One region of the Rathayibacter sp. VKM Ac-2835 genome, then DNA from elsewhere that is predicted to be linked to it. Evidence: riboswitches for the same ligand, from Rfam matches in the RefSeq annotation. Region 1 holds a riboswitch; the other holds the start of a gene.

Region 1 (14,042 bases):
GCGCCTTCCTCGAGGGCTACACCGAGGAGGCGGGCGACGCGGTCACCGCGCACCGCGCCGTCCTGGACGCCTTCGAGCTCGACAAGGCGATCTACGAGGCCATCTACGAGGCGCGCAACCGCCCCGAGTGGCTGTCGATCCCGGTGACCGCGGTGCAGCGCCTCGTCGGACGCTCGTAGGGTGCAGGTATGACCGCACGCGACGAGACCAGCGACACCCCCGACTCCGACACCCGCGAGGACGGGCCGCTCGACCCGCTGAGCGACTTCAGCATCCCCGGCGACACCGACCTGCACGTGGCCGGCGACGCCTCGGGCGCCGACGGCCGCGAGGTCGCCGAGCCCTCCGAGGACGAGTAGCCCGGAAGGCATGCTGGTCGAGTAGCCCCGCAGGGGCGTATCGGGACCGACCATCACCCGGACTCCCGGCGATGGCGGATCGCGATACGCCCGCTCCGCGAGCTACTCGATCAGCTTGGGCGGCCCGCATCGCGGGCTGCTCGACCAGCAGGTGAGCTGCGAGGGCGGCTCAGCCGCCCATCTCGGGCTCGGCGTAGGAGGCGAGGGTCGAGCCGGCGGCGGCGCAGCCGACCCCGAGGTCGGACTGCAGGGTGCTCCACTCCGGTGACGACGGGTCGTAGGTCCATCGGCCGGCGGCCGCCTGGGCGTCCTGCAGGTAGGTCCGGATGCCGGAGGACGCGGCGGAGACGCCGGTCTCGTCCGGCTCCGGGTTCTGCATCCGCACCGTCTGGAGCTGGAAGGCCTGCCGCTCGAGGAACACCTGGTACGCCTCGTCGGAGACGTCGCCGCGGTCGTGGTACCACTGCATCGTCCAGCCGAGGCTGAGCAGCGAGCTGTACCGGCCGCAGGCGTAGGACGCGCTGGTGTCCTGCTCGCCCGGGACGGTGCCGCGCGCCGTCGGCTCGACCGTCACCGTGACGGTCGGCGCCGGGGTCTGCGCCTCGGCGCCTCCCCCGCGCGTGCAGCCCGTCAGCGCGGCGGCTGCGGCGGCGAGGCCGAGCGCGGTCACGCAAAGTCGAGGCGTGAACGGACGTCGAATGTGCGTGTGATCCCCCATGCGCCGACCCTACCGGGCGACCGGCGCAGGGGGCCGAACGGCGTCAGCGCACCGGCGCGAGCGGCGTGACCGCGGGTCCCTCCAGCACCGTCCCGTCGGCGGCGAAGCGCGAGCCGTGCAGGGGGCAGTCCCAGCTGCGCTCGGCGTCGTTCCAGGTGACGACGCCGCCCAGGTGCGGGCAGACCGCCGACATCGCGCAGCGGCGGCCCCCGACGGTCGAGACGGCGACCGGCTGGAGGCCGTCGCGCGCGAGCAGGCCCTCGCCCTCCGCCGGCACCACGTCCACCGACCGCGGCGCGCGCAGGGCCGACCAGTAGCCGCGGGCGTACCAGGCGCCGACCGCGGCGAGCGCTCCGGCGCCCTCCGCCATCACCCGGGGCAGGGTGGGCCGGCGGTGCAGGACCTTCGCCCACGGCGGCGTCTCTCCCCGGGAGTCGCCGACCAGCGTCAGCGCCGCCTGCACCGCGTTGGTCATCCCCCACTTGTCGTAGCCGGAGGCGAAGAAGATCCGGCCCCGACCGCGCGGCAGCCAGCCGACGAACGGCACGCGGTGGAACGCCTCGTAGTCCTGGGCGCTCCACTGCGCGATCGGCTCGGCGCCGGGGAAGGAGCGGCGGGTCCAGGCGATCAGGTCGTCGACGCTCTCCTGCGTCCGCGCGCGCCGGCCGACCCCGTGGCCGTTGCCGCCGATCAGCAGCAGCCGCTCCCCGTCCCGCTCCACGTCGCGGATCGAGCGCGAGGGCCCGTCGACGGAGAGGTACATGCCGTCCGGGATCGACTCGGCCCCGCGGAAGGCGACGGCGTAGGAGCGCAGCGCGACCTGCTTGGCGAAGTAGAGTCCGCGGTCCAGGATCGGCGTGCCGGTGAGCAGGTAGGCCCGCTCGCCGGTCACCTCGCCGGCGCTGGTCCGCACCCGGACGGGCGAGGAGGCCCGCATCCCGAGCACGCGGACGCCCTGCACGAGGACGCCGCCCGCGGCGCGGAAGTCGGCGGCGAGCGCCGTCAGCACCGCCATCGGATCGAACTCCGCCTGGTCGTCGAGCGCGACGGCGGCGGTGCTCGGGAAGGGCGTGTCCAGCTCCCCGATGAGGCGGGTCGCGAGGCCGAAGCGGCGGGCCGTCTCGTGCTCGCGCAGCACCGCGGGGACGCCGTCGGGGGTCTGCGCGTAGCTGTAGGCGGTGCGGCGCTGCACGGGCACGCCGGCCTCGCGGAGGTAGTCGACGAGCCAGGTGAAGCCCGCGAGGTTCGCGGCGACGTAGGCCTGCGTGACCGCGGGGGTGTTGCGCGCGGCGATCTTCGACAGGTGCGCGCCCTGCAGCAGGCTGAGCTTGGCGGTGCTGCTGCCGGTCGCGACCGCGCCGACCTCGCGGGCCTCGAGGACGAGGACGCGACGGCCGCTGCGCTGGAGCAGGAGCGCCGTGACGAGTCCCGAGAGGCCGGCGCCGACGATCACGTCGTCGTAGTGCGCACCCGGGACGAACTCGTCGCCCGCAATCGGCGCGGCGTCCTGCCGCCAGAGCGAGGTCGCCTCGGTCGCCGGCACGTCGGTTCGCTTCATCGGGTCTCCCTAAGCTCGGGCCGCGGACGGCGGCTCGGACCGACGCTACGCGCGGGGACCGGGCGCGTCAGGGTGTTGACAGGGCGCCGGGCCGCCGACGGCGGCTCAGAGCCAGCCCCAGCGCTTGAACAGCCGGTGCAGGACCACGCTCGAGGCGACCATCGCCGCCAGCGCCGCCGGGTAGCCCCAGGCCAGGTGCAGCTCGGGCATCGCGTCGAAGTTCATGCCGTAGACGCTGGAGATCATGGTCGGCGCGAAGAAGATGGCGGCCCAGGCCGAGATCCGCTTGACCTCGTCGTTCTGCTGGTTGCCCGCCTCCGCGAGCTTCTTCATGTCCTCGTTCTGGCGCTGGGCGACGAGCGTCGCGTTCACCGCGAGGATCTCGCGCAGCGTGGTCCGGAAGCCCTCGACGCGCTCGTCGACCACGGCGACGTGGTCGGCGACGTCGCGGAGGTAGCGGCGCAGCTCGACGTCCTCGCGGAAGACCTCGAAGTCGGTGACGAGCCGGCCGAGCATCCCCGTCAGCGGGCGGGTCGCGCGCTGGAAGTCGAGGACCTCCTGGGACAGCTCGTAGATGCGACGGGACACCGCGGGATCCCCCTCGAAGACCTGGGCCTCGATCTCGTCGATGTCGTTCTCGAGGCCGGCGACGACCGGGGCGTACTGGTCGACGACCGCGTCGAGGATCGCGTAGAGGACCGCCACCGGGCCCTTGCGCAGCAGCTCGGGGTCGGCCTCCATCCGGCGCCGGACCAGCGAGAGGTCGGGCTTCTCGGAGTGGCGGACCGTGACGACGAAGTTCGGGCCGACGAAGAGGTGCAGCTCGCCGAAGTCGACCTCCTCGCGCTGGTCCGCGTAGCTCGCGGCGCGCAGCACCACGAACATGTCGCTGCCGTAGCGCTCGAGCTTCGGGCGCTGGTGCGCGCTGATCGCGTCCTCGAGGGCCAGCGGATGCATCGAGAACTCGTCCTCGAGGGCGGCCAGCTCGGCCTCGGTGGGGCGGTAGAGGCCGATCCAGGCCATCGCGTCCGGGAGCTTCTGCAGCGCGGCGAGCGCCTCCGGGATGCTGCCGGGCGAGACGACGCGCCGGCCGTCCTGGTAGATCGCGTTGTCCACGGTGCTCCGGCGGGCGGGCTCCTCGGCGGGGCGGATCCGCTCGATCGGGCTGGTGTCCTCCGCGGCGGCGCGCGTGCGCGAGCCGAGACCGAGGAGGGTCGAGGGGACTCGGGGCAGCTTCACGCGGGGCCTCCTCTGATCGACCGACGACCCATTCTGCACCCCCGGGTGAACGGCAGGTGTCCGGCGGCGGCGGCCCGGCCGGCGTCCGGTGTCGGAGGCGCTCAGTAGCCTGGAGGGGCACGACAGGGAGCGCCACCGCACACCCGCAGACCCCGCGAAAGGACGGTCGTGAAGCTCCTGCACACCTCCGACTGGCACATCGGCCGCACCTTCCACGGCCACTCGAGCGTCGCCGCGCTCGGCGTCGTGCTCGACGCGCTGGTCGAGACGGTGCGGACGGAGGCGGTCGACGTCGTCCTCGTCGCGGGCGACGTCTTCGACTCCGCGGTGCCGGCGGCCGAGCACTACACGCTGCTGACCCGCACCCTGGAGGCGATCCGCGCGGCCGGAGCCGAGGTCGTGCTGACCAGCGGCAACCACGACTCCCCGGCCCGCCTGGGCTTCCAGGCCGGGCTGCTGCGCGGCTCCGGCGTGCACGTGCTCACCGATCCCGAGGCGTACGCCGAGCCGGTCGTCCTCCGCGACGCGCACGGAGAGGTCGGCGTCTACGGCATCCCGTTCCTCGAGCCCGCGCTCTACCGGCACCGGCACCCGGAGGAGTCGCTGCGCCGGCACGAGGACGTGCTCGCCTTCGCGATGCGGCGCATCCGTGCGCACGCCGAGGCGGCCGGGCGGCGCTGGGTGGTGCTGGCGCACTGCTTCGCCGTCGGCGCTCCCGCCGCCACGGTCGAGCGCGACATCACGGCCGGCGGGCTCGACTACGTCTCGGTCGACCACTTCGCGGCGGCGGACTACGCGGCGCTGGGGCACATCCACGGGCGGGCGGAGCTGCTGCCGAACGTGCGGTACTCCGGCGCGCCCCTGCACTACTCGTTCGGCGAGGCTGCGAAGCCGCGCGGCGGCTGGCTGGTCGAGCTCGGCGCCGACGGGCTCGGCGAGGTGACCTGGTCGGCGCTGCCCGTGCCGCGCCGGCTCAGCGTGGTCGAAGGGCGGCTGGACGAGCTGCTGAGCGACCCGTCCCTGGCGGAGTACGAGCCGGACTGGGTCTCGGCCGTGCTGACCGACGAGGTCCGCCCGCTCGACGCGATGGCCCGGCTGCAGTCCCGCTTCCCCGGCTGCGCGACCCTCGAGCACCGGCCCCCGCACGCGGCGGTCGACGAGCGCCGCTACGCCGAGCGGATCCGCGGCCGGAGCGACGTCGAGGTGATCGACGACTTCCTCGCCCACGTGCGCGGCGGCCACGGCGCGAGCGAGACGGAGCGCGCGCTGGCCCTCGACGCGCTGGCGCAGGTCGACGCCGAGGCGCTGCGGTGAGGATCCGCCGCCTCTCCTTCGCCGGTCTCGGCCCCTTCCGCGCGGAGCAGGAGATCGACTTCGACCGGCTGGAGGATGTGGGGATCTATCTGATCGCCGGGCGCACCGGCGCCGGCAAGTCGACGATCCTCGACGCCATCAGCTTCGCGCTCTACGGCTCCGTGCCGCGCTTCGACGGCACGGCCTCGCGGCTGCGCAGCGACCACAGCGCCCCCGAGGACGAGACGTTCGCCGAGCTCGACTTCGAGGCGGCCGGGCGGCTCTACCGGGTCCGCCGCTCCCCCGAGTACGAGCGGCCGGCCAAGCGCGGCGGCGGCACCACCCGGCAGGCGGCGAAGGTCGCGCTGCTCGAGCACGTCGACGGCGAGTGGCGGGGACTGTCCTCCAGCGCGCGGGAGACGGGTGCCGACATCGGCCGGATCGTCGGCCTGACCAAGGACCAGTTCCTCCAGGTCATCCTGCTGGCGCAGAACCGTTTCCACGAGTTCCTGCTCGCGAAGAACGACGATCGGCAGCGGCTGCTCCGCACCCTCTTCGCGACGGAGCGCTACGACCTGCTGCGCCGGCGGCTCGTCGAGCAGCGGCAGGAGAGCGGCGCGGCGCTCGAGGAGGAGCGCGCGGCCGTGACGGCGCTGGCCGACGAGGCCGTGCGCCTCGCAGGCGACGAGGAGCCCGCACCGGCGGCGCCCGACACGGCCTGGTTCCGCTCCCTGGTGACCCGGCTCGACGCTCCCCTCGCGCTCGCCCGCGACGACGTGGCGGAGGCCGACGCCGCGAGCCGAGCGGCCGAGACCGCCCGGGACGAGACGCGGCTGGTGAAGCGGGCGCAGGACCGCCGCCGGAGCGCGCTGATCGAGGCCGAGGAGCTGGCGGTCGCCGAGTCGCTCGTCGTCCGGGAGCGCGAGCGGATCGAGCGGGCGCGCCGGGCCGAGGGCGTGCTGCCGCTGCTGAAGACCGCCCGCTCCGCCGCCGAGAAGGCCGCCGCTGCCGGCCGTGCCCGCGACGGCGCCGCGGAGGCCTTCACCGCGGCCTTCGACGAGCCCGCCGATCGGGCCGCCGCCGCCCGTGCCGGCGAGCGCCTGGCCGCCGTTCTCGGCGCGCTGACCGAGGCGCTGGCCGACGAGCGCACCCTGCCGGAGGCGGTCCGCTCCGCAGAGCGCACCGCGAGGGCGCGCGAGCGGTCCGCGGCCGCGCTCGACGTCCTCGACGGCGAGCTCCGGGCGCTGCCCGCCCTGCTCGACGCGCTCTCCGCAGAGGAGGACGCCCTCGCTCCGGACGCGTCGGCGCTGCCGGCCCGCTCCGAGGAGCTGGCCGCGCTCGACCGCCGGATCCGCGCCGCCGCCGAGCGCGCGACGGCCGCGACCGCGCTGGAGCGCCTCCGCTCGGCCCACGCCGACGCAGCCCGGGCGCACGGCGTTCGCGCCGCCCAGCACGCCGAGCTTGTCGCCCGCCGCTTCGCGGGCTTCGCCGGCGAGCTGGCCGGCGCCCTCGCTCCCGGCGACCCGTGCCCCGTCTGCGGATCCTGCGAGCACCCGCGCCCCGCCGAGCACGGCGAGCTGCCGCCCGTCGGCACCGGCGAGATCGAGAAGGCGCGCACCGCCGTCGACCGCGCCCTCGCCGCGATGGACGCGGCGCGCGAGGCCGAGAGCGCCGGAGCGCTCGCCCTGGCCGCCCTCGAGGAGCGGGCCGGCGCCACGACCGCCGAGGAGCTCCAGGCCGTCCGCGTCGAGGCCGAGCAGCACCTCGCAGAGTCTCGGAGCGCCGCGACCCGGCTCGAGGAGCTGCGGCGCGAACGGTCCACCCTCCGCGTCCGGAGCGACGAGCTGACGGCCGCCCTCGAGACCGCCCGCACCGAGCACCAGCGCCTCAGCTCCGACGAGGCCCTCGCCGCCGAGGCGCTGCGCCTCCTGCGCGAGCGGATCGACGCTCACCGCGACGGCGCCGCGAGCATCGCCGAGCGTGTCGCCGCGATCACCGCGCAGCGCCGCCTGGCCGATGTGCTCGTCGAGGCCGAGGACGCGGCGACCACCCGCCGCGAGGCGGCCGAGGCGGCCGAAGTCCAGCTCGCTGAGGTGATCGCCGACCGCGGCTTCGCGAGCACCGTCGACGCCGAGTCCGCCGCTCTCACCTCGGGCGAGCGCGCCCGCGCCGAGGCCGTCGTCGCCGAGCACGAGCGCCGCCGCAGCGCCGTCGACTCGGTGCTGGCCGACCCCGAGCTCGCCGGCCTGCCGACGGCCCCCGTCGATCTCGCCGCGGCGGAGGAGGAGGCGCGCGCCGCCTCCGCCCGCCGCGACGAGGCCCGCTCGCGGCACTCGGTGCTCGAGCACCGCGCCGCCCGGCTCGCCGAGCTGGCCGGCCGCGCCGAGGAGCGCCTGGGCAGCCTCGCCGAGCGCCTGCGCCGGCACGAGGAGCTGCGCGCCCTCGCCGAGACGATCGACGGCCGCGGGCAGAACACCCGCCGGATGGACCTCGAGGCCTTCGCCCTGGCGGGCCGGCTCGAGGAGATCGTCGCCGCCGCGAACCTGCGGCTGAACGCGATGACCAGCGGCCGCTACGCCCTCGTGCACGACGACTCGCTCGCGTATCGCGGCGCGGCCTCCGGGCTCGGGATCGACGTGCTCGACGCCTTCACCGGCGCCCGCCGGCAGCCCGCGTCGCTCTCCGGCGGCGAGACCTTCCTCGCCTCGCTCGCCCTCGCCCTCGGCCTGGCGGACGTGGTCACGATGCAGTCGGGCGGCGTCTCGCTCGAGACGATGTTCATCGACGAGGGCTTCGGCTCGCTCGACGCGGAGACGCTCGAGACGGCGCTCGGCACGCTCGACGCGCTGCGCTCCGGCGGGCGGACCATCGGCCTGATCAGCCACGTCGACGCGATGCGCGAGCGGCTGCCGACCGGGCTGAAGGTCGTCGTCAGCGATCGCGGCGACAGCAGGATCCTCACGGCGTGACGGCACGACCCGCTAGGGTCGTCGGCAGTGACACGGGGTGCCCGCCAGGGCTGAGATGAGACCCGTCGAACCTGATCTAGTTCGTACTAGCGAAGGGATGTCGCGAATGAGCATTCGCACGCCTGCCCACCCGACCCTCCTCGACGGCGCAGCCGTCGCCCGAGACCTCGACGGGCTGCGCTCCGCCGCGCCGCTCGTGCAGTGCATCACCAACGCGGTGGTCACCGGCTTCACCGCCAACAGCCTGCTGGCGCTCGGCGCCAGCCCCGCGATGTGCGACCTGCCCGGTGAGGCCGGCGTCTTCGCGGGCATCGCCTCCGCGACGCTGGTGAACCTCGGCACCCCGCACGCGGAGCAGCGCGACGGCGCCCGCGAGGCCGTCGCGGCGGCGAACGCGGCCGGCACCCCGTGGGTGCTCGACCCGGTCGCCGTCGGCCCGCTGCCCGTGCGCACCGCCCTCGCGGCGGAGCTGCTCGAGGCGCGACCCGCGATCATCCGCGGCAACGCCTCCGAGATCCTCGCCCTCGCCGGCCTCGGCACCGGCGGTCGCGGGGTCGACGCCGTCGACGGGCCGGAGGAGGCGCTGGAGGCCGCCGTGGCTCTCGCCCACCGGTCGGGCGCCGTCGTCGCCGTCTCGGGCGCGGTCGACGTGATCACCGACGGCGAGCGCGTCGTGCGCGTCACGGGCGGGCATCCGCTGCTCACCCGCGTCACCGGCGGCGGCTGCGCGCTCGGCGCCGTCATGGCCGCCTTCCTCGGCGTGCCGGGCTCCGACGCGCTCGGGGCCGCGGTCGCCGCGTCCGTCGTCTGGGGGCTCGCCGCCGAGCGCGCCGCCGAGACCGCCGCCGGCCCCGGCTCGTTCGCGGTCGGCCTGCTCGACGCCCTCGCCGCCCTCGCCGCGGCCGACGTCGAGAGCGGAGCGCGGATCGCATGATCGACCTCTCGCTCCAGCTCGTCACCGATACCCGTCTCTGCGGCCCGCGCGGCGTCCCTGCCGTCGTCGCCGCGGCCGTCGCCGGCGGCGTCCGGATCGTCCAGGTCCGCGACCACGAGGCGACCGCCGCCGAGCTCGTCCCCCTCACCTGCGCCGTCGCCGCCGTCCTCGACGAGCGCACGACCCTGCTGGTCGACGACCGCGTCGACGTCGTCCTCGCCGCCCGCCTGGCCGGCGCCCGTGTCGACGGCGTGCACGTCGGCCAGTCCGACCTCCCTGTTCTCGCCGCGCGGAGCATCCTCGGCGCCGACGCGGTGATCGGTCTCACCGCGAACACCCCGTCCCACCTCGCCGCCGCGCACGCCCTGCCCGTCGGCACCGTCGACTACCTCGGCGTCGGCGTGATCCGCAGCACCGCGACCAAGCCCGACCACCCGGTCCCGCTCGGCATCGACGGCTTCGCCGCCCTCGCCGCCGCGACGCCGCTCCCCTGCGTCGCCATCGGCGGCGTCACCGCCGACGACGCCGCAGCGCTGCGCCGAGCCGGAGCAGCCGGCCTCGCGATCGTCTCCGCGATCTGCGCCGCAGACGATCCGGAGTCCGCGGCTCGCGCCTTCCGGGCGGAGTGGGACCGATGAGCGCCGCGCTCCCGCAGCCCCGTCCGGTCCCCCGGGTGCTCAGCATCGCCGGCACCGACCCGACCGGCGGGGCCGGGATCCAGGCCGACCTCAAGTCGATCGGGGCGCTCGGCGGCTACGGGATGGCGGTCGTCACCGCACTCGTCGCTCAGAACACCCGCGGCGTGCGCTCGATCCACCTGCCGCCCGCTGCGTTCCTCCGCGAGCAGCTCGACGCGGTCAGCGACGACGTCGAGATCGACGCGGTGAAGATCGGCATGATCGCGAACGCCGAGCTGGGCGGGATCATCGCCGCCTGGCTGGACGACGTCCGCCCGCCGCTCGTCGTCGTGGATCCGGTGATGGTCGCGACCAGCGGCCACCGCCTCCTCGACCACGAGGCGGAGGAGGCGGTCCGCGCGCTCGTCCGCCGCGCCGATCTGGTCACGCCCAACCTCTCCGAGCTGGCCGTGCTCGCCGGAGCGGAGCCGGCCGCCGACTGGTCCGCCGCGCTCGAGCAGGCCCGCTCCCTGGCCCGGGATCTCGGCACCGCCGTCCTGGTGAAGGGCGGGCACCTCGACGGCCCGGCGACGCCGGACGCGATCGTCACCGTGGACGGCGGTGTGCGCGAGGTGCCGGGCGAGCGGGTCGCCACCCGGAACACCCACGGCACCGGCTGCTCGCTGTCCTCCGCGATGGCGACGCTCCTCGCCGGCGGCGAGACGACTCCGGACACCCTCGCCCAGGCGCTGACCGAGGCGAAGGACTGGCTGACTGGAGCCCTCCGCGGCGCCGATGCGCTCCGGGTCGGCGAGGGCAACGGCCCGATCGACCACTTCCACCGCCTGCGCGCCCCCGCGTTCTGCGAGCGGATGTGGACCGAGACGGAGCAGCTGCGCGCCGAGATCGACGCGCTGCCGTTCGTGACGGCCCTGGGCGACGGCTCCCTCGCCCGCGACGACTTCGAGTGGTACCTGGAGCAGGACGCGCTCTACCTCACCCAGTACGCCCGGGTCCTCGCGATCGCGGCGCAGCGCGCACCGAGCACCGCCGAGCAGGTCTTCTGGGCGGAGTCGTCGGCCTCGGCCCTCGCGGCGGAGGCGCAGCTGCACCGCGACCGCCTCGGCGAGCGCACGGCGACGGCCTCCGCCACCACCCGCGGCTACGTCGACCACCTGCTCGCCGTCGGCGCGCGCGGCGGCTACGGCGAGATCGTCGCCGCGCTGCTGCCGTGCTTCTGGCTCTACGCGGACATCGGCGAGCGCCTCGCCGCGGCGAACCGGCCCGGCCATCCCTACGCGGACTGGCTCGTCACCTACGCGGATCCTGCCTTCGCTGTCGCGACCGAGCGGGCGCTCGCGATCACCGAGGAGGCCGCCGCCCGCGGCACGAACGCGGAACGCGCCGCCATGGGCGACGCGTTCCTGCGCTCGAGTCTCTTCGAGCGCGACTTCTTCGCGGCTCCGCTCAGCCGATCGCCTCGCGGAGGACGTGCATGAGCGCGTCCAGCTGAACCGTGTCGACCGAGGCGACCTCGGCGTCCGCGCCGTCGAGCGCGCGGGCGGCGAGGCCGGCCTTCGCGTCGATCAGCTCGGCGATCTTGGCGTCGATCGTGTGCGCCGCGATGATGCGCCAGGCCGTGACCGGCTCCTCCTGGCCGATGCGGTGCACGCGGTCGATCGCCTGCGTCTGCTCGGCCGAGGTCCAGGACAGCTCGGCCAGGACGACGTTGGACGACGCCTGCAGGTTGACGCCGACGCCGGCCGCGGTGAGCGAGCAGACCGCGACCGAGACGTCGGGGTCCTCGTTGAACGCGTCGATCTGCGCCTGGCGGAACGTCGCGCTCTGGTCGCCGCGGATCGAGACGGAGGTGAGCTCGCGCTTCTCGAAGGTGTCCTCGGCCTGGTCCATCACGTCGATGTGCTTGGCGAAGAAGACCACCTTGCCGACCGAGCGGGCCAGCTGCGAGGCGTAGTCCGCGGCGAGGGCCGCCTTGGCCTGGCCGATCCGGCGCACCATCGTGAAGACGTTCTCGCCGGTCTTGGCCGACTTCGACTCCTCGAGCTCGCTCTGCGCCACGATGCGGACGAACCGCTCGCGCTCGTCGTCGTCGAGCTCGTGCGTGATCGAGGCGGTCACGGCCTTGTAGCGCTGCAGCATCCGGGCGCCGAGCTCGCGCTCCGCCTTCTGGATGGAGCGGCCGAGGTCGTCGTCCAGCTCGACCGGCAGGTCGACGATCCGCTTCGAGGGCAGGTCGGCGGCGACGTCGATCTTCTTGCGCCGGACGATGCCGAGGTCGATGACCGCCTCGCGCGCCTCCGGGTAGAAGCCGGTGTCCGCGGGGGTGAGCCCGGTGTCCTCGAGCAGGCTCATCAGCTCGGGCCCGGGCTTGGTCTCGTCGATCCAGCCGAGGAAGCGCCAGATCGCGCGGAAGTCGTCCACGTCGTTGATCAGCGGCGTTCCGGTGAGGGCGATCATCAGCGGGTCGTGGCCCGGCGTCGTCTCGCGGATCTTCGCGGCCAGCGCCAGCACGCTCTGCGAGCGCTGCGAGCGCAGGTTCTTGATGAAGTGCGCCTCGTCGACGACCATGCCGCGGAAGCCGAGGCTGCCGAGCCAGCCGATGTGCCGGTCGAGGATGTCGTAGTTGACGATCACGACGTCGGCGAACGCGTCGAGCGTGCCGCCGTCGCCGTGGATGACGGTCGCGCGGCGCTGGGGGGTCCAGCGCTCGACCTCGCGCGCCCAGTTCATCTTCACGACGTTGGGCACGACGGCGAGCAGCGGGTACGAGCCGGTGACGGAGGCGGCGAGCAGGCTCTGCGCCGTCTTGCCGAGACCCGGCTCGTCGGCGAGCAGGAAGCTGCGGTGACCCTCGCGCGCGCCCTCGATGAAGCGGGCCTGGTGCGGCATCAGGTCGCGACCGCGGGGGGTGACCCGGTCGATCTTCGGCGGCTCGGGCAGCTCCATGCTGGCGGCGCGGCCGCCCGCGCCGTACTCGAACGCCTTGAACAGCGGTCCGAGCAGCTCCCAGTCGTCGAGGCGACGGCGGGCGGGGGTCGGCGCGCTCGCGATCGAGAAGTCCGGCGGGAGGAAGGGGTTGGCGAGCTGGCGCGCACGCACCGATGGCGGCACGACCTGGTTGACCGGCACCTCCGGCTTGGGCTCCGGCTCGGTCACGATCAGCAGCTCGTCGGGGCTCAGCTCGGCGCCGGCCTCCAGCAGCCAGTCGCGGCGCAGCTTCTGCGCGGCCGCGGTGATGCCGGCCTCGGACTCGAGCAGGGCGATCAGGCTGGTGTCGCGCGCCGCGGTCTTCGCGAGGATCGTCGCGATGCCGTCGAGGCGCTTCATCTCCTCCGCGCGCTGCGAGTCGCTGAGCTCGGTGTCGGTCTTCACCCGCTTGCGCTCCTCGCGCATCAGCAGGGCGATCACCAGGAACTTCGTGCGGTTGGTGGGCCCGACCTTGCCGGTCTGGGCCTTGGCCTCGACCTCGCGCACGCGGCGGGCGAGGATCGGGATGATCCCGGAGTTGTCGACGCCGCGCGGACGCGAGCGCGGGCGGGTCCCCGGGCTCGCGCTCGTCGAACGACGCGACTGACCGGACTGACGCTGGCCGCTGCGAGCCATGCTCCTCCTCGACGTGGACGGGGGCGGAGGAGGGGTTCCCGCGCTCTGCCGTCGCATTGCACTGTGCTGGTTCGTCACCGTGCTGGTGTTGCACTGCCTTGCACTGGCCGCGTCGCGTCGGGGACGAGACGGGCACCGATGCACCCGGTGGCCGTCGGGAGCTCCGAGCAACGGGTCTGAGACCCGGTCGCAGCATCCCCGGCGTGCGGGTGCGCGTCGAGTCTACTCCTCAGCGCCGGATCAGCGGCACCCGGCGCCTGCGGGCGCGTCCGGCGCCCACGGGATCACTCCGCGACGCGCACCCGGATGATCAGGCCGGCCGCGACCACGACGCCGACCGCGGCGAGGTGGAGCGAGGACCAGACGGCGTCCGGGAAGGAGAACGGGAAGACCGGGTTCCAGAGCACGACGATCGGCGCGAGCCCGATCAGCCAGTAGTAGGCCTTCGCCTGGATCGCGAACCAGCCGATGACCGCCGCGAGGATCGCCACCGGGTAGCGCACGAAGTCGTAGGCGTCGCCGCCGACGAGTGCGAGCCCCGCGAGCAGGATGATCGCCGCGAGGATCCCCGGCGCCAGCGCCATCCGCGCGCTCGAGCGGGACGGGTAGCGGGCGGTCGTGCCGCCGCGCGGGGGGCCGGACTTCTTCGCGTTCACCCGTCGATCGTACGGGGCGGTCCCGCCCGCTCCGCTCCGAACCCCGCGCGGGTCCGTTCGGCTCCCGCCCCTCGC
Region 2 (14,042 bases), 290 kb from region 1:
GAGCCCGCCCAGCATCGTGTCGCGCTCGGCGTGATCGCCGAGGCGGAGCGAGGCGAGGTGCACCACGAAGAGGCGCGTCGCCCCGAGTGGCGTGTCCACGTCCACGGCGAGAGCACGATTCCAGTCGAGGCCCAGATCGAGCGGCTCGCCGTTCGAGAGCTCGGTGCGGCTCCACAGCCCGACGGTGCCGACCACGTAGGAGTGCGGGTACTCGTCGGAGAGCTCGGCGTCGACCGCCTCCCGCGCGTCGCCGTCGAGCTCCTGGAAGGTGAGCACGTCGGGCTCCCGGCTCGCCAGCTCGGCGGCGAGGGCGCCGGCGTCGTCGCGGGTGCCGAGATTCTGGCTAACGACGGTGAAGGAGCCCGAGCGGACGGCGGGAGCGGGCAGCGCCACGGGGAGCACGAGCACGCCGTAGACCGTCACCAGCACGGTGACCGCGGCTCCGGCACCCCTCGAGCGCAGGGCGATCGCGGCCGAGAGGAGGAGCAGCACGGCCAGGCCGGACCAGGGGATCGCCGTCTCGACGACCGACAGCCAGCCCGCGGCGTCCCAGAGTCCGCGGTGGAAGGCGAGGAACGCCGCCAGCAGCAGACTCGCGACCGCGACGGACGCGGCGCGTCCTGGTCGGCGGCGGCGCGGGCGGGACGGCATCCGACGATCATCGCAGCAGACCTCCGGGAGGAGGTGAGGGAGTCCTGTGCGCGCCGGTGCGCCGCTTGTCGCCCGTTCGGCCCGCGGAGTAGCGTCGGGCCATGCCCAACATCGCTGTCTCCCTGGCCGACAAAGTGACCTCCGCGGGTGCCGCGACGAGCTACGGAGACCCGATCGAGGTCGACGGCGTCTCGCTCGTCCCCGTCACGCTCCGCTGGTTCGGCTTCGGCGGCGGCAGCGGCTCCGAGGACGGCCAGGAGGGCGGCGGAGGAGGCGGCGGCGGCGCCGTGGTCCCGATCGGCGCCTACATCAAGGACGACCTCGGCCTGCGCTTCCAGCCGAACATCGTCTCGGTCCTCGCCGTCGGCGTCCCGCTCGTGTGGGTCTCCGGCAAGGCGCTCGCGCGGATCATCCGCGCGCTCAAGAAGTAGAGGATCCGGCGCGGCCTCAGCGCTGGGGCCGCGCCGTGAACCAGGTCTTCTTCGTCCGGCCGAAGCCGACGAGCAGGCGCTCGGCGTCGTTCGGACGGCGCGGGTCGTAGATCACCGCGACCGGCTCGCCCGCCATCCAGGCGTCGCCGCGCTTCCACGGAGTCTTGACCGCGTGCCGCTCCTCGCCGTCGACGAGACGGTAGGCGACCAGCAGTCGCCCCAGATCCCGGGCCGCCGAGGCGTCGCCTCTGCTCGGGTCGTGGGCGACCACGCGACCGGGCACCCGGGTGCCGTAGCTGAGCAGCTCGCGGCGGATCCGGAACCGGCGCCGCCAGAGCAGCACCTGCAGGAGCACCACGAGGACCGCGGCGAGGACGAGCACCACCGACCACGACATGCTGTCTATGATTGCTGACGAACACGGGAGTCCGGTGCACCGGGCTGAGAGGAAGGCAGCAGCCTTCGACCGTCGAACCTGATCTGGGTCATGCCAGCGAAGGAACGTTTCGATCTCCTCTTCTTCCACCCGTGCCCCGTTTCGCTTCCACGAAAGGGCACGTCAGTGCAGAACAAAGCAGCGCAGAACACCGCGGCGCAGAGCACCACCGGTACCGGACGGACCTCCTCCGGCGGCCGTCCCCGCGATCTCCGCTGGCGGGTCGTCGACATCGTCGTGGCGAGCGTCGTCGCCGTGGCCGCGGGCATCGTCTTCTGGGCGTGGGGACTCGCGACCAATGTCCTCGGCGTCGCCTTCGAGTTCCTCCCCGGTCTCGGCGGCCTCCTCGGCGGCGGCTGGCTCTTCGCCGGCGTGCTCGGCGGCCTCATCATCCGCAAGCCCGGTGCGGCGCTCTACACCGAGCTCCTCGCCGCGGTCGTCTCCGCCCTGATCGGCACCCAGTGGGGCTTCGCCGTGCTGCTCTCCGGACTCGTCCAGGGCCTGGGCGCCGAGATCGTGCTCGCCCTCTTCCTCTACCGCAGCGGTCGCCCGCTCGTCGCGATGCTGGCCGGGGCCGGTGCCGGTCTCGCCCTCGCCGTCAACGACCTGCTGGTCTACTACCCCGCCGTCGACGACCTGTTCCGCACGGTCTACGTCGTGTCGTCCCTCGTGTCGGGCGCGGTGCTGGCCGGGCTCCTGCCCTGGTTCGCGGTGCGCGGGCTCGCCGCCTCCGGAGCGCTGGACCGCTTCGTCTCGGGCCGGGAGGGCCGCGTGGTCGAGGGGGCGGGCGCGAGCGCTCGATGAGCGGTGCGTCGATCCGTGCCCAGGGCTGGAGCTGGCGGCACGCGGGCCGGTCGAGCGCGGCCGTCACGGGGCTCGATCTCGACGTGCGGCCGGGGGAGCGCGTCCTTCTCCTCGGCCCGTCCGGCGCGGGCAAGAGCACGCTGCTGCACGCGCTGGCCGGTGTCCTCGGCGGCGAGGAGGACGGCGCCGACGAGGGCGAGCTGAGCATCGACGGCGGGTCGCCGGGCGAGCGCCGCGGCGTCGCCGGTCTCGTGCTCCAGGACCCCGACACCCAAGCCGTGCTCGCGCGGGTCGGGGACGACGTCGGCTTCGCCTGCGAGAACCTCGGCGTTCCGCGCGCGGAGATCCCGGCCCGGGTCCGGCGCGCGCTCGACGACGTCGGTCTCGACGTCGCTCTCGACCGGTCGACCTCCGCGCTGTCCGGCGGCCAGAAGCAGCGGCTCGCCCTCGCCTGCGTCCTCGCGATGCAGCCTCGGCTCCTGCTGCTCGACGAGCCGACCGCGAACCTCGACCCCCGCGGCGTCCAGGAGGTCCGCTCGGCGGTCGAGCGGACCACGGCGCGCACCGGCGCCACCCTGATCGTCGTCGAGCACCGCGTCGACGTCTGGATCGACCTGGTCGACCGGATCGTCGTGCTCGGCGCCGACGGCACCGTCGTGGCCGACGGCGAACCGCGTCCGGTGATCGAGCGCGCCCGCGGCGTCCTCGAGGCCGCGGGAGTCTGGCTCCCGGGCGAGCACCCCGAGCGGCGCGTCGAGGCGACCGGACCGGCGCCGATCGCCCTGAGCGCGACGGCGCTCGATCTCGCCCGACCGGTCTTCGGGCGCCGCACCCCGCCCCTGATCGCCGAAGGCCTCGACCTCTCTCTCGCTGCCGGCCGGGTGACCGCCGTCCTCGGTCCGAACGGCGCCGGCAAGTCGACGCTCGCGCTGACGCTGGCCGGCCTGCTCCCGCCGGCCCGGGGCGAGATCGTCGCGTCGCCGGCGGTGCGCGACGGAGCCTCTCCGCACCCGCACCGCTGGAGCTCGCGGCAGCTCAGCGACCGGGTCGCCATGGTCTTCCAGGAGCCGGAGCACCAGTTCCTCACGGCGCGGGTGCGCCAGGAGCTGCACCTCGGCGTCCGCGACGAGGCGGAGCGGCGCCGCGCCGACGAGCTGCTCGAGCGGCTCGGACTCGCGCACCTCGCCGACGCGAACCCCTTCACCCTCTCCGGCGGCGAGAAGCGGCGGCTCACCGTCGCCTCGGCGCTGGTCCGGCGCCCCGCCGTCGTCGTGCTCGACGAGCCGACCTTCGGCCAGGACCGGCGGACCTGGGACGTGGTCGTCGACCTCCTCGCCGAGCTGCGCGCGGACGGACGCGCCGTGCTCGCCGTCACGCACGACGAGCACCTGGTGACGGCCCTCGCCGACGCCGTGGTCCGCCTCGGCGAGCCGACGGTGGTGCCCGGATGACGCTCCTGGACGCGGTCCCGGCCCGCGGGCGCATCGCCCGGGCGAACCCCGTCGCGAAGCTCCTCGCGAGCCTCGTCATCGCCGTCGTCCTGATCCTGACGGTCGACGTCGTCTCGGCGGCGACCGCGCTCGCGCTCGAACTGCTCGTGCTGCCCTTCGTCGGGCTCCGCCCCGGCGACCTGGTGCGCCGCACGGCTCCGGTCTGGATCGCGGCGCCGCTCGCGGGCATCACGACCGTGCTCTACGGACGGGACAGCGGCGCTGTGCTGGGGCAGTTCCTCTTCGTCTCCGTCACGGAGGGCTCGGTCGCCCTCGGCGGCGCGATCGCTCTGCGCGTGCTCGCCATCGGCCTGCCCAGCGTGGTGCTGATCGCGACGACCGACCCCACCGATCTCGCGGACGGCCTGGCCCAGATCCTCCGGCTGCCGGCCCGCTTCGTCCTCGGCGGCCTCGCGGGCATGCGGCTCGTCGGCCTGCTCAGCGACGACTGGCGCACTCTCGCGATGGCCCGCCGGGCGCGGGGAGTGGCCGACGGACGCGGACCGATCGCGGCGGTGAAGAGCCTCGGCGCCCGCAGCTTCTCGCTGCTGGTGCTGGCGATCCGACGGGGCAGCAGGCTCGCCACGGCGATGGAGGCGAAGGGCTTCGGCGCGGACACCCCGCGGACCTGGGCGCGGGTGTCCCGCCTGGGCCCGTTCGACGTGCTGCTGGTGCTGGGCGGCGCGGCGATCGCGGCTCTCGCGATCACCGCGGCCGTGCTCACCGGCGCCTGGAGCTTCGTGCTGAATGGCTGATCCGCGGCACCTCACCGGCGCGACGGCACGCGTCCTCGCCCGTCGGCTCGTCGCCGGTCGGGCGCGCACGGTGCTGCTCGACGGGCCGAGCGGCTCGGGGAAGTCGACCTTCGCGCTGGCGCTGCTGGCGGAGCTGCGGGGGACCGCCCGCGCTCCCGCGGCTGCGCTCGTGCGGATGGACGACGTCTACCCCGGCTGGTCGGGGCTGGACCGCTCGGTCGCGATCGCAGCGGAACGGATCGTCCGGCCGCACGCGCTCGGGCTCGGCGCGCGCTGGCAGACCTGGAACTGGGCGGCCGACACGACCGCGGGGCCGCGCACGGCCGGTGCGCCGCTCCTTCTGCTGGAGGGCTGCGGCGCCGCGGGGGAGCGGAGCCGGCGCTTCGCCGATCTGACCGTGTGGATCGAAGCGGACGAGGCGCAGCGGAAGCAGCGCGCGCTCGCCCGCGACGGCGCGCTCTTCGAGCCGCACTGGGACTCCTGGGACGCTCAGTTCCGGCGCTACTGCGTGCGGGAGCGACCGCACGAGGGTGCCGACCTGGTGCTCGACTCGAGCGACCCCGCAGGCGTTCGGGAGGACTGAGGAGTCAGGCCCAGCCGAGCTCGTGCAACCGGTCGTCGTCGATCCCGTAGAAGTGCGCGATCTCGTGGACGAGGGTGACGTGGATCTCGTCGCGCAGCTCGTCGAGCGTCTCGCAGGCGGCGAGGTGGGGCTCGCGGTAGAGGATGATCCGGTCGGGCATCTCGCCGAAGCCGTAGCGCTCGCGCTCGGTCAGCGCGACGCCGTCGTAGAGGCCGAGCAGGTCGAGCGAGCCGTCCTCCGGGCGGTCCTCGACGACGAAGACGACGTTCTCGAGTCCGTCGACCATGTCGTCCGGGAGGGCGTCGAGCTCGGCGACGACCAGCGTCTCGAACCCGGCCTCGTCGAGGGTGAGCATCGCCTGGCCTCTCGTCGTCGATCGGGTCGTGTCGCCGGTCTGCTCGTGTCGTCGGCCGGGAGGAGCGGCGGGAAGACGGAAGGCCCGGAGTCCACGACTCCGGGCCTTCTCGACTGGGGTGAGTAACGGGGCTCGAACCCGCGACCTCCTAGACCACAACCAGGCGCTCTGCCAACTGAGCTATACCCACCAGGACGGTGTTCCGCGGGGGTGACCCGCGAAGCAACTGTACGAGAGTACTACATCCGCGAGGCGAACTCGTCCACGACGGCGGCCGAGACCGCCTGCACCTCGGCGGAGGTGGGGCCCGGCTCGGGGACGAAGACGGCCCGCCGGTAGAAGCGGAGCTCGCGGATGCTCTCGAGGATGTCGGCGAGGGCGCGGTGGCCGCCGTGCTTGGCCGGGGCGTTGAAGTAGATGCGCGGGAACCAGCGGCGGGCCAGCTCCTTGACGGTCGAGACGTCGACGTTGCGGTAGTGCAGGTGCGCGTCGAGACGCGGCATGAACTTGACCAGGAAGGCGCGGTCGGTGCCGATCGAGTTGCCGGCGAGCGGCGCCTGCTGCTCGGCGGGGACGTGCTTGAGCACGTACTCGAGGACCTCGTACTCGGCCTCGGCGACGCTCACGCCGTTCGGGATCTCCTTGAGGAGGCCCGAGGTCTCGTGCATGTTCCGGACGAAGTCGCCCATGTTCTCCAGCGCCGAGGCGTCGGGGCGGATCACGATCGACAGCCCCTCGTCGAGGGGTTCGAGATCGAAGTCGGTGACGATCACGGCGATCTCGACGAGCTCGTCGACGGCGAGGTCGAGTCCCGTCATCTCGCAGTCGATCCAGACAAGACGGTCGGGGGCGCTACTCATGCGCCGCAGTCTATCCGCGGCCACCGACACGGCCGCGGCGCCGGGGGAGCGCCTCCTAGACTCGGTCTCCGTGATGATCCTCGTCTGCGTGCTGCTGATCGCCAACGCCGTCTGGAACGCCGTCGTCTGGCCGCCGTTCCTCCGCCGGGTGCGCAAGGACCCGCGGGCCCGCGACGCCTCGGGCCGGGCCACGACCTTCCTCCGCGTCCACACGGTCCTGATCGGGATCTCGCTGCTGCTCGCGGTCGTCTCACTGGTCGTCGGCGTGCTGGGGCTCGTCCGGGGCGCCTGAGGTCGCTCTTCCGCCGGCGCCGTGGCGACGCCGCCCCCCGGAAGCCCCGTAGTACCCTGGCGAGACGCCCCCGTAGCTCAGCGGATAGAGCAGCAGCCTTCTAATCTGACGGTCGCAGGTTCGAGTCCTGCCGGGGGCACGTCCGCGTCCGCGGGCCCCGTGCCGGCTCTTCCCCGGGGCCTCGTTCTCCGTCGCCCGTCACCGGCTCGCGGACGTGCCCCGGACGCGGGCCAGGACGTCCCCCGGACGCGGGCTCGCGGTCCGGGTGCCGCTAGCACAGTGCAGAAATCTGAGCAACACCGGCGTGTTTCGTCGCATCAGCGGTTCCGGCCCTCCACCCGCCCCTAGGCTGGGCGAGCACCGGAATTACAACGACGTAAGAAACGGAGGTACGACCATGTTGCTCCTCGCCATCCTCGGCGGAATCGCCGTCGCGTGGACGATCATCGCGGCGCCCCTCGCTGTGCTGGTCGGTCGAGTCGCTCGTGCTCGAGATGCGCACGTCTGAGGCGTACGAACTGCACCACGGAGAAGGCCCCGATCGCATACGCGATCGGGGCCTTCTCTTCGTCCCGGAGGTCGGCTACTCGGCCGGGCGGGCGGTCGCGGTGCTCTGATCCCGGTCCGCCGGAGTGTCGTCCGACTCGTCCGCGGGGGTCGCCGGGGTGCTCGCCGCGGGCTGCTCGACGGGCGGGAGCTCCTCGACGGTGCGCTCCCGCGAGGGGACGTCGAGGCGGTCGACGTCGGCGAGAAGTCGGCGCGTTTCGTCGGTGTGGGGGCCCTCCGCGGCGGGCGGCAGGACGATGGTCGGCGTCGACGGACGCTCGAACGCGGCGGTCGGCTCCGACGATGCTGCTCCGATGACGACCGGGGTGGCCGCGGCGGCGGGAGTGGAGTGCGCCGGCTCCGGGGCGCGGTCGCTCGACGTCTCCGTCGAGGCGCCGGTCTTCGGCGTCTCGGGACGCGAGGTCTCCGAGAAGCGCCAGCGCTCGAGGTCGGCGAGGAAGGCCTTGCGGGCGCGGTTCGGCTTGTCTCGCCAGAGCACGAGGCGGTCGCGGAACTCGCCGACACTCGCCTGCGTCTGGTAGCCGCCCGTCGACGAGGTGTGCTTGAGGTCGGCGAGCTCGTGCGCGGCCCAGTTGGCCGCCACTCCCGAGCCCTTGACCGGCAGGAGGCGGAGGTGCGTCTCGGCCTGCGCCGCGGCGCGGTCGCTGAGGATGCGCTCGGACTGGCTGAGCACGTTCCACGCCGACGCGTCGACCGCGGCATCGATGAGCGTCGCGATGACCGCGTTCTTGCGCTCGTGCTCCTGCTGCCGGATGAGGCGCGCGACCGCCGAGCGGAGGACGAGCGCGGCCACGATCACCCCGACGATCACGGCGAGGAGGACGAGCGCGGCGACGAACACCGACTGGCGCCCTTCGGCCGTCTGGACCCAGGTCACGAATTCGTTCCACCACTGCATGAGCCGAACGTTAGCCCGGGGCCCGGCGGCAGGCGGGTCAGGCGCGCCGACCCCCGGGGGATCGGCGCGCCGAGCCGGGGCTCAGGCGACCCGGAAGACCTCGATCGCGTCCTCGACGCTCCAGAACTCGCCGATCTCGGGTCCGGACGGCATCCCGGCACGGAGGAGCCGGGCGCGGTACTTCTCGCCCTGCGGCCCCTCGACGAGCTCGACGTGGCCCACGATCGAGCCCGCGCCGGTGCTCACGCGCCAGAGGCGCGCGTTCACGCGGGTGAGGGTGGGCGGGACGCGGGTGGCGTGAAGGGTGGTGAGGGACACTGCTTCCTCCTGCTGGTCGTCGTGTGCGGGAGCACCCACCGGCCGAGTGCTCTCGCAGACTACGAGCGACCACCGACATCGCCGCCGGCCCGCGGCGGTCGGTTCGGAACGTCAGTTCAACGACGTCCCGTGCACCGCGAACTCCTCGATCGCGGCGGTCTCCGACTCCGTCAGGGGTCCGGCCTCGAGGGCCGCGACGTTCTGCTCCAGCTGGGCGACGCTCGAGGCGCCGATGATCGCGCTCGTGACCGTCGGCACGCGCAGCACCCAGCTCAGGGCGAGCTGCGCGAGGGTCTGGCCGCGGCCCTGGGCGATCGCGTTCAGGCCGCGCACTCGCTCGAGGTACTTCTCGTCGATCCGGTCGGAGGAGAGGAAGCGCGACGTCGCGGCGCGGGAGCCCGCGGGCACCGTGCCGTCGAGGTAGCGGTCGGTCAGCAGCCCCTGCGCGAGCGGCGAGAAGACGATGCAGCCCGTGCCGATCTCGTCGAGGACCGGGAAGAGGCCGTCCTCGATGTGGCGGTCGAAGAGGGAGTAGCGCGGCTGGTGCAGCAGCAGGTGCACGCCGCTGCCGGCGAGGGCGGCCTCGGCGGCGCGGGTCTGCTCGGGGCTGTAGTTCGAGATGCCGACGTACAGCGCCTTGCCCTGCTCGACGGCCGCGACCAGCGCGCCCATCGTCTCCTCGATCGGCGTCTCGGCGTCGGGGCGGTGCGAGTAGAAGACGTCGACGTAGTCGAGCCCGAGCCGGGTCAGGCTCTGATCCAGCGAGGAGAGCAGGTACTTGCGCGAGCCGCCGTCGCCGTAGGGGCCGGGCCACATGTCGTAGCCGGCCTTGGAGGAGATGACCATCTCGTCGCGGTAGGGGCGGAAGTCCTCGGCGAACAGGCGGCCGAACGCGGTCTCCGCGGCGCCGTAGGGCGGTCCGTAGTTGTTCGCGAGGTCGAAGTGGGTGATCCCCAGATCGAACGCGCGGCGCAGGATCGCGCGCTGGGTGTCGAGGGGGCGGTCGGATCCGAAGTTGTGCCAGAGGCCGAGCGAGAGGGCGGGCAGCATCAGCCCGCTCCGTCCTGCGCGTCGGTAGTCCATGGCGTCGTAGCGGGCGGGGGCGGCGTCGTAGCTCACCCGGCGACTCTATTCCAGGGGGTGAGCGCTGCGGAATGCGGACGCGGCGGAGCGTGTTGGATCGGAGGACGCGCCCGGCACCCCGGCCGCGTCGATGCGACAGGAAGTGAGTCACACGCAATGCGCACATTCGTACTCGCCGGAGGATGCTTCTGGTGTCTGGACGCCGTCTACCGCGTCCTCGACGGCGTGACCGACGTCGTCTCCGGCTACACCGGCGGAACCACCCCGAACCCCGATTACGAGTCCGTCTGCACGGGCCGCACCGGGCACGCGGAGGCCGTCGCCGTCACCTTCGACCCCGGGGTGATCCCGGAGCAGGTGATCCTCGACGTGTTCTTCACGCTGCACGACCCGCGGCAGCTCAACCGCCAGGGCAACGACGTCGGCACCCAGTACCGCTCGGCGATGTACTACTCCTCCGACGAGGAGAGGGAGCTGTTCGAGACCGCTCGCGACCGCGCGTCCGAGTGGTGGGACGGCCCGATCGTCACCGAGATCGCGCCGCTGGGCGCCTACCACGAGGCCGAGGACTACCACCAGGACTTCTTCGCCAAGAACCCCGGTCAGGGCTACTGCCTCGCCGTGGCGCTGCCGAAGGTGAACAAGATCCGCAAGTCCTACTCGAAGTACATTCTCGCGTCCTAGCGCTCCTCCCCAGGCGACGATCTCGCCGGGTCTCCACCGAAGGGCCCGCCTCCACCACGGAGGCGGGCCCTTCGTCGCGACACTGTCCCTGCGTCGCCCGGGCGGTTCCAGCCCCCTCCGCCCGGGCGGCGCCCCCGTCGCAGTCGCGTCGGGAGCAGAGGAGCGTCGCCCGTGGCGGCGACCGAGGAGAGGACAGCAGCATGACCGACACCCTGACCGTCATCGGAGTCATCGGCACCGAGCCGCGCAGCGTCGACACGACGAGCGGCACCGCGATGACGACCTTCCGCCTGGCGTCCGCCCAGCGGCGCTACGACCGCTCCACCCAGCGCTGGGTGGACGGCGCGACCAACTGGTACACGGTGAACGCCTTCAACGGGCTGGCCGGCAACGCCCTGGCGTCGCTCGCCCGCGGCGACCGCGTCCTGGTGACCGGTCGCCTCTCCGTCCGCTCCTGGGAGTCCGGCGGCAAGGCGGGCACCGACGTCAGCGTGATCGCGGAGGGCCTCGGCCACGACCTGGCCTGGGGCACCACGCGCTGTACCCGGACGGTCGGGCGGGCGAAGGCGGCAGCGCCCGAGTCGGCAGCGCCCGAGTCGGCGACGGCCGAGGCGGCAGCGCCTGAGGCGGTCGCGACCCGCGCGAGCGGCTGGAGCGCGGAGGCGCCGGCCGCCGTCGAGGGCGCCTCCTCCGCCTCCTCCGCCGGCGACTGGGGCGCAGCGCGCGCCTGCGCGCCGGAGCCGTCCGAGGCGTCGTTAGAATCGGTCGACGCCCCGTTCTGACGCGGCGTCCGGCGCGCGTCCGGCCGCCGCGGGAGGGATTCGAGTGAGCACACGGACCGTCGTCCGCGCCGGCCTGCGAGCGGGAGCGGTGCTCGCGCTGCTCATCGGGATCGCGGGCTGCACGGCCCCCGCCGCGCCGCCCGCCGCCGAGAGCCCGTCGGCCTCCGCCGCCCCGTCCGCACCCGAATCGGCCGCTCCCGTCGCGCTCGTGCCCGGCGGCACCGCGGAGGAAAACTTCCCCTTCTTCCGGCAGATCGTCACCGCCGCCGCGGGCTCCGACCCGGAGACGCTCGGCCGGAGCGTCGTCGACGCTCTCGTGGCCGCCGGCTTCGCGAAGGAGTCGATGCAGCTGACCGCCGACGAGACGTCGGTCGGCCTCGAGGCCGACTCCGTCCAGGTCTCGGTGAAGGCGAGCGACGCCTGCCTGATCGGGCAGTACGGGCCGAAGGTGGACGGCGTTCGCGCGATCGTCGCCGCGCCGATCGCGACCGGCGCCTGCCTCATCGGCAGCACCGTCCCGCTCGACGGCTGAGCCGACGGCAGAAGTCGGAGCACGGAGCCGAACGCCACGAGCCTCCAGCCGGTATCCTCGGTACCGGCCCGGCCTCCGACCTTCCCGCTTGCGCTCCCGCGTGCGGTGGTCGATCACCGGCGACATTCCGGCCGAGGGGCACCCGACGAACGGGACGCCCGCGGCGGAGAGCGGGGCTCCGAGAACGTACGAGCGGTTGAGGGACTGAAGTGGCTGAATACATTTACTCGATGGTGCGCGCCCGCAAGGCGGTCGGCGACAAGCTGATCCTGGACGACGTCACCATGTCGTTCCTGCCCGGGGCGAAGATCGGCGTGGTCGGCCCGAACGGCGCCGGCAAGTCGACGATCCTGAAGATCATGGCGGGGCTCGACACCCCCAGCAACGGCGAGGCGCGGCTGAGCCCGGGCTACACCGTCGGCATCCTGATGCAGGAGCCGGAGCTCGACGAGACCAAGACGGTGCTCGAGAACGTCCAGGAGGGCGTCGGCGAGATCAAGGGCAAGATCGACCGCTTCAACGAGATCTCGCTGGCGATGGCCGACCCGGACGCCGACTTCGACACGCTCCTCGCCGAGATGGGCACCCTGCAGGAGGCCATCGACGCCGCCGACGCCTGGGACCTCGACTCGCAGCTCGAGCAGGCGATGGACGCGCTGCGCACCCCGCCGGGAGACTCACCCGTCACCAGCCTCTCCGGCGGCGAGAAGCGCCGCGTGGCGCTGACCAAGCTCCTGCTGCAGAAGCCCGACCTTCTGCTGCTGGACGAGCCCACCAACCACCTCGACGCCGAGAGCGTGCTCTGGCTCGAGCAGTTCCTCTCCAAGTACCCCGGAGCCGTCCTCGCCGTCACCCACGACCGGTACTTCCTCGACAACGTCGCGGAGTGGATCGCCGAGGTCGACCGCGGCCACCTCTACCCGTACGAGGGCAACTACTCGACCTACCTCGAGAAGAAGAGCGCGCGCCTCGAGGTGCAGGGCAAGAAGGACGCCAAGCTCGCCAAGCGCCTGACCACCGAGCTCGAGTGGGTCCGCAGCAACGCCAAGGGCCGCCAGACCAAGTCGAAGTCGCGCCTCGCGCGCTACGAGGAGATGGCGGCGGAGGCCGAGAAGACGCGCGTCCTCGACTTCGAGGAGATCGTCATCCCGGTCGGCCCGCGCCTGGGCTCGCAGGTCATCGACGCGAAGAAGCTGCACAAGTCCTTCGGCGACCGCGTCCTGATCGACGACCTCAGCTTCACACTGCCGCGCAACGGCATCGTCGGCGTCATCGGCCCGAACGGCGTCGGCAAGACCACGCTGTTCAAGACCATCGTCGGCTTCGAGCCGCTCGACTCGGGCGACCTGCGGATCGGCGAGACGGTCGACATCTCCTACGTCGACCAGACCCGCGGCGGCATCGACCCGAACAAGAACCTGTGGGAGGTCGTCTCCGACGGGCACGACTACATCCAGGTCGGCAAGACCGAGATCCCCTCGCGGGCCTACGTCTCGCAGTTCGGCTTCAAGGGCCCGGACCAGCAGAAGCGCGCCGGCATCCTCTCCGGTGGCGAGCGCAACCGCCTCAACCTGGCGCTGACGCTCAAGCAGGGCGGCAACCTGCTCCTGCTCGACGAGCCCACCAACGACCTGGACATCGAGACGCTCGGCAGCCTCGAGAACGCGCTGCTCGAGTTCCCCGGCTGCGCCGTGGTGATCACTCACGATCGCTGGTTCCTCGACCGGATCGCGACGCACATCCTCTCCTACGAGGGCACGGAGGACGACCCGGCGAACTGGTACTGGTTCGAGGGCAACTTCGAGTCCTACGAGCAGAACAAGATCGAGCGCCTCGGCCCGGACGCGGCGAAGCCGCACCGCTCCGCGTACCGCAAGCTCACCCGCGACTGATGCGCCTGCACGTCGCCATCCCGCTGCGCTGGTCGGACTTCGACGCCTACGCGCACGTCAACAACGCCGAGATGCTGCGCCTGCTCGAGGAGGCGCGCATCCAGGCGTTCTGGCGCCCCGACTCCCCGGAGCCGGGCGGGAGGGCGACGGCGGTGCTCGACGCCCGGCCGGGCGCGCGCACGATCAGCCTGATCGGGCGCCAGGAGATCGAGTACCTCGCGCCGATCCCGTACATGCGCGCCCCGCTCGACATCGAGCTGTGGATCGGGCGGATCGGCGGCGCGAGCCTCGAGGTCTGCTACGAGCTGTACTCCCCGGTCGGCGTCGAGCCGCGCGTGCTCTACACCAAGGCCGCCACCACGCTGGTCATGGTGACGGCCGCGACGGGCCGCCCCGAGCGCATCCCGGAGGAGCTCCGCGAGGTCTGGGCGCCGTACGTCGAGGAGCCGGTCGCCTTCTCCAAGCGGAGCTGACGGCGGCCCGTCGGGCGGGCGGCAGCGGCGCGAGCCGGGCCGCTCAGCCGAGCGGGACGCGGACCATGCCCTCCTGGGCGACGCTCGCCACCAGGCGGCCGTCCCGAGAGTAGATGCGGCCGAGCGAGAGACCGCGACCGCCCGAGGCGCTCGGCG

What was found. A riboswitch is a leader RNA that binds a small molecule or an ion and turns the genes downstream of it on or off. The one in region 1 is predicted to bind thiamine pyrophosphate.
Positions count from the first base shown of each region.
Region 2: another riboswitch for thiamine pyrophosphate. It lies ahead of HRK28_RS00925 (ECF transporter S component); the one in region 1 lies ahead of thiM (hydroxyethylthiazole kinase).

Region 1 is NZ_JABSNQ010000001.1:481,918-495,959, forward strand. It holds gene HRK28_RS02250 (phosphotransferase) at 1-179, shown strand, start outside; gene HRK28_RS02255 (hypothetical protein) at 189-359, shown strand; gene HRK28_RS02260 (hypothetical protein) at 529-1,029, opposite strand; gene HRK28_RS02265 (FAD-dependent oxidoreductase) at 1,121-2,635, opposite strand; gene HRK28_RS02270 (magnesium and cobalt transport protein CorA) at 2,741-3,796, opposite strand; gene HRK28_RS02275 (exonuclease SbcCD subunit D) at 4,043-5,188, shown strand; gene HRK28_RS20690 (AAA family ATPase) at 5,185-8,136, shown strand; TPP riboswitch at 8,160-8,251, shown strand; gene thiM (hydroxyethylthiazole kinase) at 8,243-9,070, shown strand; gene thiE (thiamine phosphate synthase) at 9,067-9,708, shown strand; gene thiD (bifunctional hydroxymethylpyrimidine kinase/phosphomethylpyrimidine kinase) at 9,705-11,186, shown strand; gene HRK28_RS02300 (DEAD/DEAH box helicase) at 11,155-13,311, opposite strand; gene HRK28_RS02305 (DUF6804 family protein) at 13,596-13,967, opposite strand.
Region 2 is NZ_JABSNQ010000001.1:187,915-201,956, reverse strand. It holds gene HRK28_RS00940 (endonuclease/exonuclease/phosphatase family protein) at 1-651, opposite strand, end outside; gene HRK28_RS00935 (hypothetical protein) at 753-1,082, shown strand; gene HRK28_RS00930 (DUF3592 domain-containing protein) at 1,099-1,479, opposite strand; TPP riboswitch at 1,494-1,601, shown strand; gene HRK28_RS00925 (ECF transporter S component) at 1,645-2,322, shown strand; gene HRK28_RS00920 (ABC transporter ATP-binding protein) at 2,319-3,773, shown strand; gene HRK28_RS00915 (energy-coupling factor transporter transmembrane protein EcfT) at 3,770-4,567, shown strand; gene HRK28_RS00910 (ATP-binding protein) at 4,560-5,150, shown strand; gene HRK28_RS00905 (metallopeptidase family protein) at 5,155-5,505, opposite strand; tRNA gene HRK28_RS00900 (tRNA-His) at 5,620-5,695, opposite strand; gene orn (oligoribonuclease) at 5,745-6,365, opposite strand; gene HRK28_RS00890 (SCO4848 family membrane protein) at 6,439-6,657, shown strand; tRNA gene HRK28_RS00885 (tRNA-Arg) at 6,724-6,796, shown strand; gene HRK28_RS00880 (hypothetical protein) at 7,241-8,101, opposite strand; gene HRK28_RS00875 (hypothetical protein) at 8,204-8,440, opposite strand; gene HRK28_RS00870 (aldo/keto reductase) at 8,552-9,559, opposite strand; gene msrA (peptide-methionine (S)-S-oxide reductase MsrA) at 9,680-10,207, shown strand; gene HRK28_RS00860 (single-stranded DNA-binding protein) at 10,408-10,989, shown strand; gene HRK28_RS00855 (hypothetical protein) at 11,033-11,521, shown strand; gene ettA (energy-dependent translational throttle protein EttA) at 11,731-13,413, shown strand; gene HRK28_RS00845 (thioesterase family protein) at 13,413-13,886, shown strand; gene HRK28_RS00840 (acyl-CoA thioesterase II) at 13,930-14,042, opposite strand, start outside.